Linked DNA regions of Fodinicurvata sp. EGI_FJ10296. The protein of the gene in region 1 binds, or shares a complex with, the protein of each later gene. Links are inferred from orthologs where the notes say so. Each region holds a gene or a part of one and is shown in the gene's direction. Other genes may lie near its edges.

Region 1 (4,810 bases):
GGGGCCACAGGAGCCCAGTTCGCATTTGACAGACCGGAAAGTTACTGCGCGAGGCCCCGGGTCTGCAGCGCGTCACTCCCGTGCCGCGCTGCGCCCGGGGCGATCAGGAGGGAGGAGGCGCTGCACGGACGATCTGTGAATCGCGCAGGTAGCGATCTGAGACTGGACCGACAACATCGAATGGCCGATTGGCACATGGGTGCGTTTGCATTATGGTGCCGCAACCTTGTCGCGGGTCTTCGCCGTCGACCATATGCGCCACGACAACAGCGCGGCGGCATTCGCCGGTCGGCACAAGGGAACAGCGGCCGCTTCGGCGCGTATTGAAACGCGGCGGAGGGGCACTTACGTCTGCTAGGCTTTAAGCGGTGATAGCGCCGCAATACTCCGAGGGTTGCATGTTCGGTGGGATTGTCCATAAATTCTTCGGCTCCGCCAACGATCGCGTCGTCAAGAGCTTGCAGAAGGATGTCGCGCGCATAAACGCGCTCGAACCATCCATGGAAGCGATGAGCGACGAGGCGCTGAAGGACCAGACACGGCTCTTCCGGGAGCGTTTGGATAAAGGCGAAACGCTGGACGATCTGCTTCCCGAGGCGTTCGCCACGGCGCGGGAAGCATCGAAGCGTGCGCTCGGATTGCGTCCGTTCGACGTCCAGCTCGTCGGCGCGATGGTGCTCCATCAGGGCAAGATCTCCGAGATGAAGACGGGCGAGGGCAAGACCCTCGTCGCCGTGCTGGCCGTCTATCTGAACGCCCTGACGGAAAAAGGCGTCCACGTCATCACGGTGAACGACTATCTGGCCAGCAGGGACAGCGACTGGATGGGCCGGATCTACGGTTTCCTGGGGCTTTCGACCGGCTGCATCGTCCACGGCCTCAGCGACGAAGAGCGCCGGGCCGCCTATGCGGCCGACGTCACCTATGGAACCAACAACGAGTTCGGCTTCGATTATCTGCGCGACAACATGAAGTTCCGGCTTGAGGAAATGGTCCAACGGTCGTTCAATTTCGCCATCGTCGACGAGGTCGACAGCATTCTCATCGACGAAGCCCGGACGCCGCTCATCATATCGGGCCCGGCACAGGACACTTCCAATCTCTATGTCGCAATCGACAAACTGATCCCGTCCCTGGGCGAAGGCGATTACGAGATCGACGAAAAATCGCGCACGGTGAACCTTACCGAAGAAGGTCAGGAGAACGTCGAACGCCTCGCCGAGGAGGCCGGCTTGCTCAGTCCCGGCGGTCTTTACGATATCGGCAACGTGAACGTCGTCCACCACGTCAATCAGGCCCTGCGCGCGCACCGGCTGTTCCAGCGCGACAAGGATTATGTCGTCAAGGACGACAAGGTCATCATCGTCGACGAATTCACCGGCCGCATGATGGAAGGCCGCCGCTTCTCCGAGGGCCTGCACCAGGCGCTGGAAGCCAAGGAAGGCGCCCAGATTCAGCGCGAGAATCAGACGCTCGCCTCGGTGACTTTCCAGAACTTCTTCCGCATGTATCCCAAGCTCGCCGGCATGACCGGCACCGCCATGACGGAAGCGTCCGAATTCGGCGAAATCTACGGCCTCGAAGTCGTGGAGATTCCGACCAATGTGCCGGTACGGCGCAACGACGAGGATGACGAGGTCTACCGGACCCTCGACGAGAAGAACAAGGCGATCATCGAGACCATCGCCGATGCCCATCAGCGCGGACAGCCGGTGCTGGTCGGAACGGTGTCAATCGAGAAGTCCGAGCAACTGGCTGCCGCGCTGCAGAAGCACGAGGTGCCACACAATGTCCTCAATGCCCGCTTCCACGAGCAGGAAGCCTATATCATTGCACAGGCGGGCCGGCCCGGCACGGTGACCATCGCGACCAACATGGCCGGGCGCGGTACCGACATTCAGCTCGGCGGCAATCTGGATATGCGCATCGCCCAGGAAGCGGCGACCCTGATCGACGAGACGGCCCGCAACGCCAAGACCGAAGAAATCAAGGCCGAGATCGCCGAAGCCCGCCAACAGGTGCTCGATGCGGGTGGTCTCTTCGTTGTTGGAACCGAACGCCACGAAAGCCGGCGGATCGACAACCAGCTTCGCGGCCGTGCCGGCCGTCAGGGTGACCCGGGGCGTTCGCGCTTTTTCCTGTCACTGGAAGACGACCTGATGCGGATTTTCGCATCGGACAAGCTTGACGGCATGCTGCGCCGACTCGGTCTCCAGGAGGGTGAGGCGATCGTCCACCCCTGGATCAACAAGGCACTGGAAAAGGCGCAGTCCAAGGTCGAAGCCCGCAACTTCGACATCCGCAAGAACCTGCTGAAATTCGACAACGTCATGAACGATCAGCGGCGTGTGGTCTATGATCAGCGGCGCGAGATCATGCAGGAGACCGACGCCAAGGCGACCGTGGATGCCATGCGGCACGAGGTCATCCAGGACATGGTGCGCAAGGCGATTCCGCCCAACACCTACGCGGAACGCTGGAATATCGAGCAGCTCGGCGAAGACATTCGCCGCGTTCTGGCGCTTGATCTGCCGGTGACGGAATGGGCGGCGGAAGAAGGCATCGCCGAAGAGGAAATCGAGGACCGCGTCCGGGAAGCGTCCGACAAGAAAATGGCCGACAAGGAAGAGGCCTACGGCGCGGAAATCATGCGCATGGCCGAGAAAAGCCTGCTTTTGCAGATTCTCGACCAGACATGGAAAGACCACCTGCTACAGTTGGACTACCTTCGCCAGGGCATTTCACTGCGCGCCTATGCGCAAAGGGACCCTTTGCGGGAATATCAGACCGAAGCTTTCGAGATGTTCCATGCGATGCTGGCGCAGCTTCGCGAGTCAGTTACGCGTGTTCTCAGCCATGTCGAACTGCGCGTCGGCAAGCCGGACGATGCCATTCCGCAGCGGCCGCGCCAGCCGATGCAGGAGACCCGCACCGACCCCGCCATGGCCGGCGGCATTCCGGGACCGGGCGAAGCCGACCAGGCCGCCGCGCGTGCGGCGGGCGCCGCTGGCGCTGGTGCTGCAGCAGCCGGCGGTTCCGCGTCGGGCGGACAGGCCGCATTCGACGCCGAAGATCCGGCGACATGGGGCAAGGTTGCCCGCAATGCCCCCTGCCCTTGCGGATCGGGAAAGAAATACAAGCACTGTCACGGGGCAGTCGACTGACCTCGAAGCACTATCGGCGCCCTTGAATTTCCGACCCCGGATGCGCCGCGGTCGCGCTTCGCGCGCAGGAAGTTGCCGAGCGCAATCCCGGGCGCGTCACTACGTGCCGCGCTCGGGAATTGGCGAGGGCGGAGACGGCAAGGCGGCTCCCCAATTTCCCTTTACCGGACGAGATGCGGCACGGAGTGTCGCTTCGAAGATCCGGGGACAATACTATCAACGTTCACCCGGCTCGCGCGATGCGCCAGCGCATATTGCGGTCGTATTGCCGAGAATAGCTTGGTATACCATAGCATCCTGAACCGGACCGGCAGGCCATGAACGGCTGAACCGGTTCGACGGCCCACAGCCAAGGGGCATCCGGGATATGGATTATCGATACATTGTCCGCATGCTCGGCATATATGTCGGGGCGATCTGCGCGGGCTGGATTACCGCCGCGCTCAACGTGCCGCTGCCATGGATGATCGGGCCGATGGTGTTCGCATCGGCGCTCGGCTTGTCGGGCTTTTCCATTCGTGTACCGACGATAACGCGCCCGATCGGTCAGACGGTGGTTGCGGCGACCGTCGGCCTGTCCTTCACCCCGGTGGCGGTTGCGGCCATTGCCGACTGGATAGTCGCCATGATTGCCGTCGCCGTCCTGACCGTCGTCGCCGGATTTCTGGTTGCCGCCGTTCTGATGCGGCTGACCCGCATCGACGTGATTTCCGCCAGTTTGGCCACCATCCCGATCGGTCCGGTCGAAACTGCCAATCTGGCCGTCCGTCACGGCGTTGCGCCGGGGCCCGTCGCCTTCGCGCAAACGTTACGCATCATGCTGCTCGTGCTCCTGGTGCCGCCGGTGATCGTCGCTCTCGACGGCAGCGTTCAGGACCCGATGGCGACGCTGCGCGATGCCAACGTCGACCTGTTGGGCGGTCTGCTGCTGATAGCAGCCGCCACCGCCGGCGGATGGGTCGCCAAGCGTCTGAAAGTCTCCAATCCGTTCTTTCTTGGCCCGCTTGCCGGATCGGCATTGGCCGCGGCATTGTCACTTCCCGTTTCGGCGCTGCCTTTTGTCGTCCTATCGGCTGCACAGATCCTGTTGGGCGTATGGCTCGGCGCCATGTTCGACCGGACCCTTTTTTCGAAATCGAAGAGTTTCGTCCCGGCGGCGTTTCTGTCGACGTTCCTGCTGATCATAGCCTGCACCGCGATGGCCCTGGGCGTGAGCGCCCTGACCGGCATCAGCTGGACGACAATGGTGCTGGCAACCGCCCCTGGCAGCGTGACCGAGATGGCGCTGACCGCAAAGATACTGGAGGAAGGCGTCGCCCTGGTAACGGCGTTTCACCTGACCCGCATCTTCATCATCCTGCCCCTGGCACCATTCATCTTCTCGCTGACTGCCCGGGTGGCAGCGCACTATGGTTGGCTGCCGACGGTCAAGGCACCCTGACGCCGACGGACCGCTGCTCGTCCTAAAATGCGTAGCGCAGGGACGTCATCGCGGCGTGGCTGGCGAGATGAGCTTCGGTGGCGTCGATGTCGATGGTCACATCGAATGTTTCCCGAACGACGTTCAGCGGACCGGGATCGGTCTGAACCCGTCCATAGTCGCTGTACCGGTACGAAACGTCCAGGACGAGCGACTCGGCAAGTCG
Region 2 (3,672 bases), on another replicon or contig:
CGGCGGCGGGCGTCAAGCAGGTTGTTTTTGACCGAGGCGGTTACATTTATCACGGCCGGGTGAAGGCGCTGGCAGATGCCGCGCGCGACGCCGGTCTGGACTTTTAGGGAGGGCTTGGGCGCATGGCACGCAACCCAAGACAAGACAGAGATTCCCGCGACCGTGATGATGCCGAGCTCATCGAAAAGCTGGTGCACATCAATCGCGTGGCAAAGGTGGTCAAGGGCGGTCGCAGATTTGGTTTCGCTGCTCTGGTTGTCGCCGGTGACGGGCGCGGTCGCGTCGGGTACGGATCGGGCAAGGCCCGGGAAGTACCGGAGGCCATCCGCAAGGCGACCGAACAGGCGAAGCGCAGCATGATTCGCGTCCCGCTGCGCGAGGGCAGGACACTCCACCATGATATGGTGGGGCAGTTTGGTGCCGGAGACGTCGTTCTTCGATCGGCGCCACAGGGCACCGGCGTGATCGCGGGTGGGCCGATGCGTGCGATCTTCGAAGCGCTCGGCGTTCACGATGTCGTTGCGAAATCACTTGGATCGTCTAACCCGCACAACATGATAAAGGCCACTTTCGAGGCGCTTAAAGCGATTGAGGGCCCTCGAATGGTAGCGGCTCGCCGTAGCAAGCGGGTCAGTGAAATCATCGGCAAGCGGGAGCCGCAACCAGGCGGCGATGCTGTTGCTGCGGAGGCGAGCAATGGGTGATAAATCCGTCGGCACCGTGGTGGTGACGCAGACCGGTAGCCCGATTGGCAGGCGCAAGGATCAGCGCGAAACCTTGATCGGTCTCGGCCTCAATAAGTTGCAGAGAACCCGTGAACTGGAAGATACGCCGGCGGTTCGAGGGATGATCGAAAAGGTGAAGCACTTGGTGCGAGTCGAATCCGCTATTTAAGCGGATCGGCGACAGGAGACTGAAAATGGTAAAGTTGAACGAACTCCGGGACAATCCGGGTGCTACTCGTGACCGGATCCGCGTCGGCCGAGGTATCGGTTCCGGCAAGGGCAAGACCGGCGGGCGTGGCGTCAAGGGACAAAAGTCGCGGTCCGGTGTCGCAATGAGCGGCTTCGAAGGCGGCCAGATGCCGATCTACAGGCGTCTGCCGAAACGCGGCTTCAACAATGCGAATTTTTCCCGCCGGTATCCGATCGTTAATCTGGGCTCGATTCAAAAAGCGCTGGATGCAGGTCGACTCGACGCTTCAAAGACCGTGGACGTCGAAGCTCTTCAGGCCGCCGGACTTCTTCGCCCGAAGGAAGTTGCTTTTCGTCTGCTGGCGAAAGGTGAAGTTACAAGCAAGATTACCATTTCGGCGGACGGTGCTTCCAAAGGCGCCATCGAAGCCGTCGAGAAGGCGGGTGGTGCGGTAACTGTCACTGCTGTGTCGAAGAAAATCGATTCAGTTGCCGAGTGACGGTGTCGAACCTGGCAACGGTTGGAATTGGCAAGGCCGGATCGTTCGTGTTCCGGCCTTGCCGCGTTAAGGACTAGAGGTCATCATGGCATCAGCCGCTGAACAGTTGGCGTCCAATTTGAACTTCGGTGCCATTGCAAAGGCAACCGAACTCAAAAAGAGGATATGGTTCACGCTAGGCGTGTTGATCATATACCGCTTCGGGACCTATGTGCCGATACCCGGAATCGATCCGGTCGCTCTGGATCAGCTCTTCAGCGCTCAAGCGGGCGGCATTCTGGGCATGCTCGACATGTTTGCCGGTGGCGCGCTGGGGCGGATGTCGATCTTTGCACTTAATATTATGCCGTATATTTCTGCATCCATTATTATGCAATTGATGACTGCCGTGAACCCGACGCTCGAGCAGCTCAAGAAGGAGGGTGAAAGCGGTCGGAAGAAGATCAACCAGTACACCCGGTACGGGACTGTGGCGCTGGCGACGGTTCAGGCATATGGCCTGGCGGTCGGTATGGAAGGAATGGGGGCCGCAACAGGGGCGTCGGCCGTGATCGATCCCGGATGGTATTTCCGTCTTACGACGGTCATTACCATTGTCGGGGGTACCGTCTTCCTGATGTGGCTGGGTGAGCAGATCACCAGCCGAGGTGTTGGAAACGGCATCTCGCTTATCATCTTTGCCGGGATCGTCGCGGAGTTGCCGAGAGCACTGGTGAGTACGCTGGAGCTTGGCCGTACCGGTGCGCTGTCCACGCTGTTCATAATGTTCATGCTGGTGATGGTTGTGGCTGTTATTACGTTCATTGTGTTCATGGAACGCGCACAGCGACGTCTGATTGTCCAGTATCCGAAGCGGCAGGTTGGCAACCGGATGTTTGGCGGTGAAAGCAGCCATCTGCCGCTGAAACTGAATACTGCAGGCGTCATTCCGCCGATTTTCGCGTCGGCGCTCCTGCTGTTACCGGCGACGCTGATTGGCTTTTCGGGCGCCGATGCGGCCGGCGGCTGGGTCCAGCCGATCGCTGCGTCTCTGGAGCACGGTCAGCCGTTGTTCATAGCCCTGTACATGGCGCTGATCATTTTCTTCTGCTTCTTTTATACGGCCATTGTCTTCAATCCCGAAGAAACCGCGGAGAACCTTCGAAAGTATGGAGGGTTTATCCCCGGGATCCGACCGGGCAAAAATACCGCCGCTTATATCGATTATGTGTTGACGAGACTGACGACGGTTGGAGCGCTGTATCTTGCTTTGGTATGCCTCCTTCCGGAAATTTTGATCTCGCAATATTCGATACCGTTTTATTTTGGAGGAACAAGCCTCTTGATTATCGTCACTGTGACGATGGACACTGTCGCGCAGATTCATTCGCACTTGATGGCGCATCAGTATGAGGGTCTGATCAAGAAGGCGAAGTTACGAGGGAGACGCTAATGAACCTTATCCTTCTGGGCCCACCTGGAGCGGGCAAGGGAACGCAGGCTAAACGGCTCGAAACGGCTTTTGGCTTAAAGCAGTTATCGACCGGCGACATGTTGCGTTCGGCCGTCCGCGAAGGAACCGAGGTTGGCCTGAAGGCCAAGGCGGTTATGGATGCTGGCGAACTGGTTTCTGATGAAATCATGGTCAGGATGATTGCCGATCGAATCGACCAGCCGGATTGTCGCAACGGGTTTATCCTTGACGGTTTTCCGCGGACCGTTGCGCAGGCGGAAAGTCTCGATGCAATGTTGGCCCGCAAAGGGCTGATGTTGGATGCCGTGATTCAAATGGCTGTGGATGATGAAGCCCTCGTGAAACGGGTCATTGGCCGGTTTACCTGCGCTTCCTGCGGCGCGGGCTACAATGATTTCTTCCATCGCCCCAAGGTCGAAGGCGTTTGTGACGTTTGTGGCGGTACGAAGTTCGATCGTCGAGCAGACGATACCGAAGAGACCGTTCGAGCACGGCTTCAGCTCTTTCATGATCAGACGGCACCCATTCTTCCCTATTATCAAGAGCGAGGACTTCTCAAGGCGGTAGATGGCATGGCTTCGATGGACGAGGTGTTCTCGCAGATCGTCGCCTGCCTCCCTCAGGAGAAACTTGCTTAACGTCGGTGACGATATGTAACGATTGCGGGTTGTTATTCATTGACCATAGGGCTCCGAACAGCGTCGCGATTGGTATGGTTGACTCGCCGCAGAGTGCCGCTATACTCCGCCAACTTCTCGGGCCCGGGTGTGGAGGAATGGGCGCCATTAGGCCCCGCCTGCGCCCC

The links. The genes of interacting proteins can lie anywhere in the genome.
Region 2: the proteins of secA (region 1) and secY are in contact, whole or in part, in a crystal structure (PDB 3DIN), measured with the Thermotoga maritima proteins. The link is inferred for Fodinicurvata sp. EGI_FJ10296 from one-to-one orthologs. Residues at the interface, in WP_004082002.1 of Thermotoga maritima: Glu261, Ala262, Arg263, Lys300, Ala301, Arg302, Thr303, Ile304, Ile305, Leu323, Tyr324, Asp325, Pro326, Val329, Ser330, Tyr333, Ile336, Lys340, Phe345, Val349, Glu363, Phe364, Tyr374, Ser375, Gly376, Gly377, Glu393, Ile395, Thr482, Ser483; in WP_004081795.1 of Thermotoga maritima: Glu108, Gly109, Glu110, Glu111, Ala236, Glu237, Arg238, Arg239, Ile240, Thr241, Ile242, Gln243, Tyr244, Ala245, Arg246, Arg247, Val248, Thr249, Gly250, Arg251, Arg252, Val253, Tyr254, Gly256, Ala257, Ser258, Thr259, Tyr260, Leu261, Pro262.

The regions. Positions count from the first base shown.
Region 1 is NZ_JBFCVL010000002.1:517,874-522,683, forward strand. Bases 4-3,364 are described here. They hold secA (preprotein translocase subunit SecA), read left to right. Parts: upstream 4-398; coding sequence 399-3,164; downstream 3,165-3,364. In the rest of the region: ABZ728_RS05795 (AbrB family transcriptional regulator), read left to right, coding at 3,532-4,605; ABZ728_RS05800 (outer membrane beta-barrel protein), read right to left, coding at 4,628-4,810. UniProt on the Escherichia coli protein: Required for protein export, interacts with the SecYEG preprotein conducting channel.
Region 2 is NZ_JBFCVL010000007.1:112,060-115,731, reverse strand. Bases 725-3,672 are described here. They hold secY (preprotein translocase subunit SecY), read left to right. Parts: upstream 725-1,499; coding sequence 1,500-2,846; downstream 2,847-3,672. Other genes in these bases: ABZ728_RS16335 (adenylate kinase), read left to right, coding at 2,846-3,505; rplO (50S ribosomal protein L15), read left to right, coding at 920-1,414; rpmD (50S ribosomal protein L30), read left to right, coding at 725-894. Also shown: rplR (50S ribosomal protein L18), read left to right, coding at 1-107; rpsE (30S ribosomal protein S5), read left to right, coding at 123-704; more of rpmD, read left to right, coding at 697-724. UniProt on the Escherichia coli protein: The central subunit of the protein translocation channel SecYEG. Consists of two halves formed by TMs 1-5 and 6-10.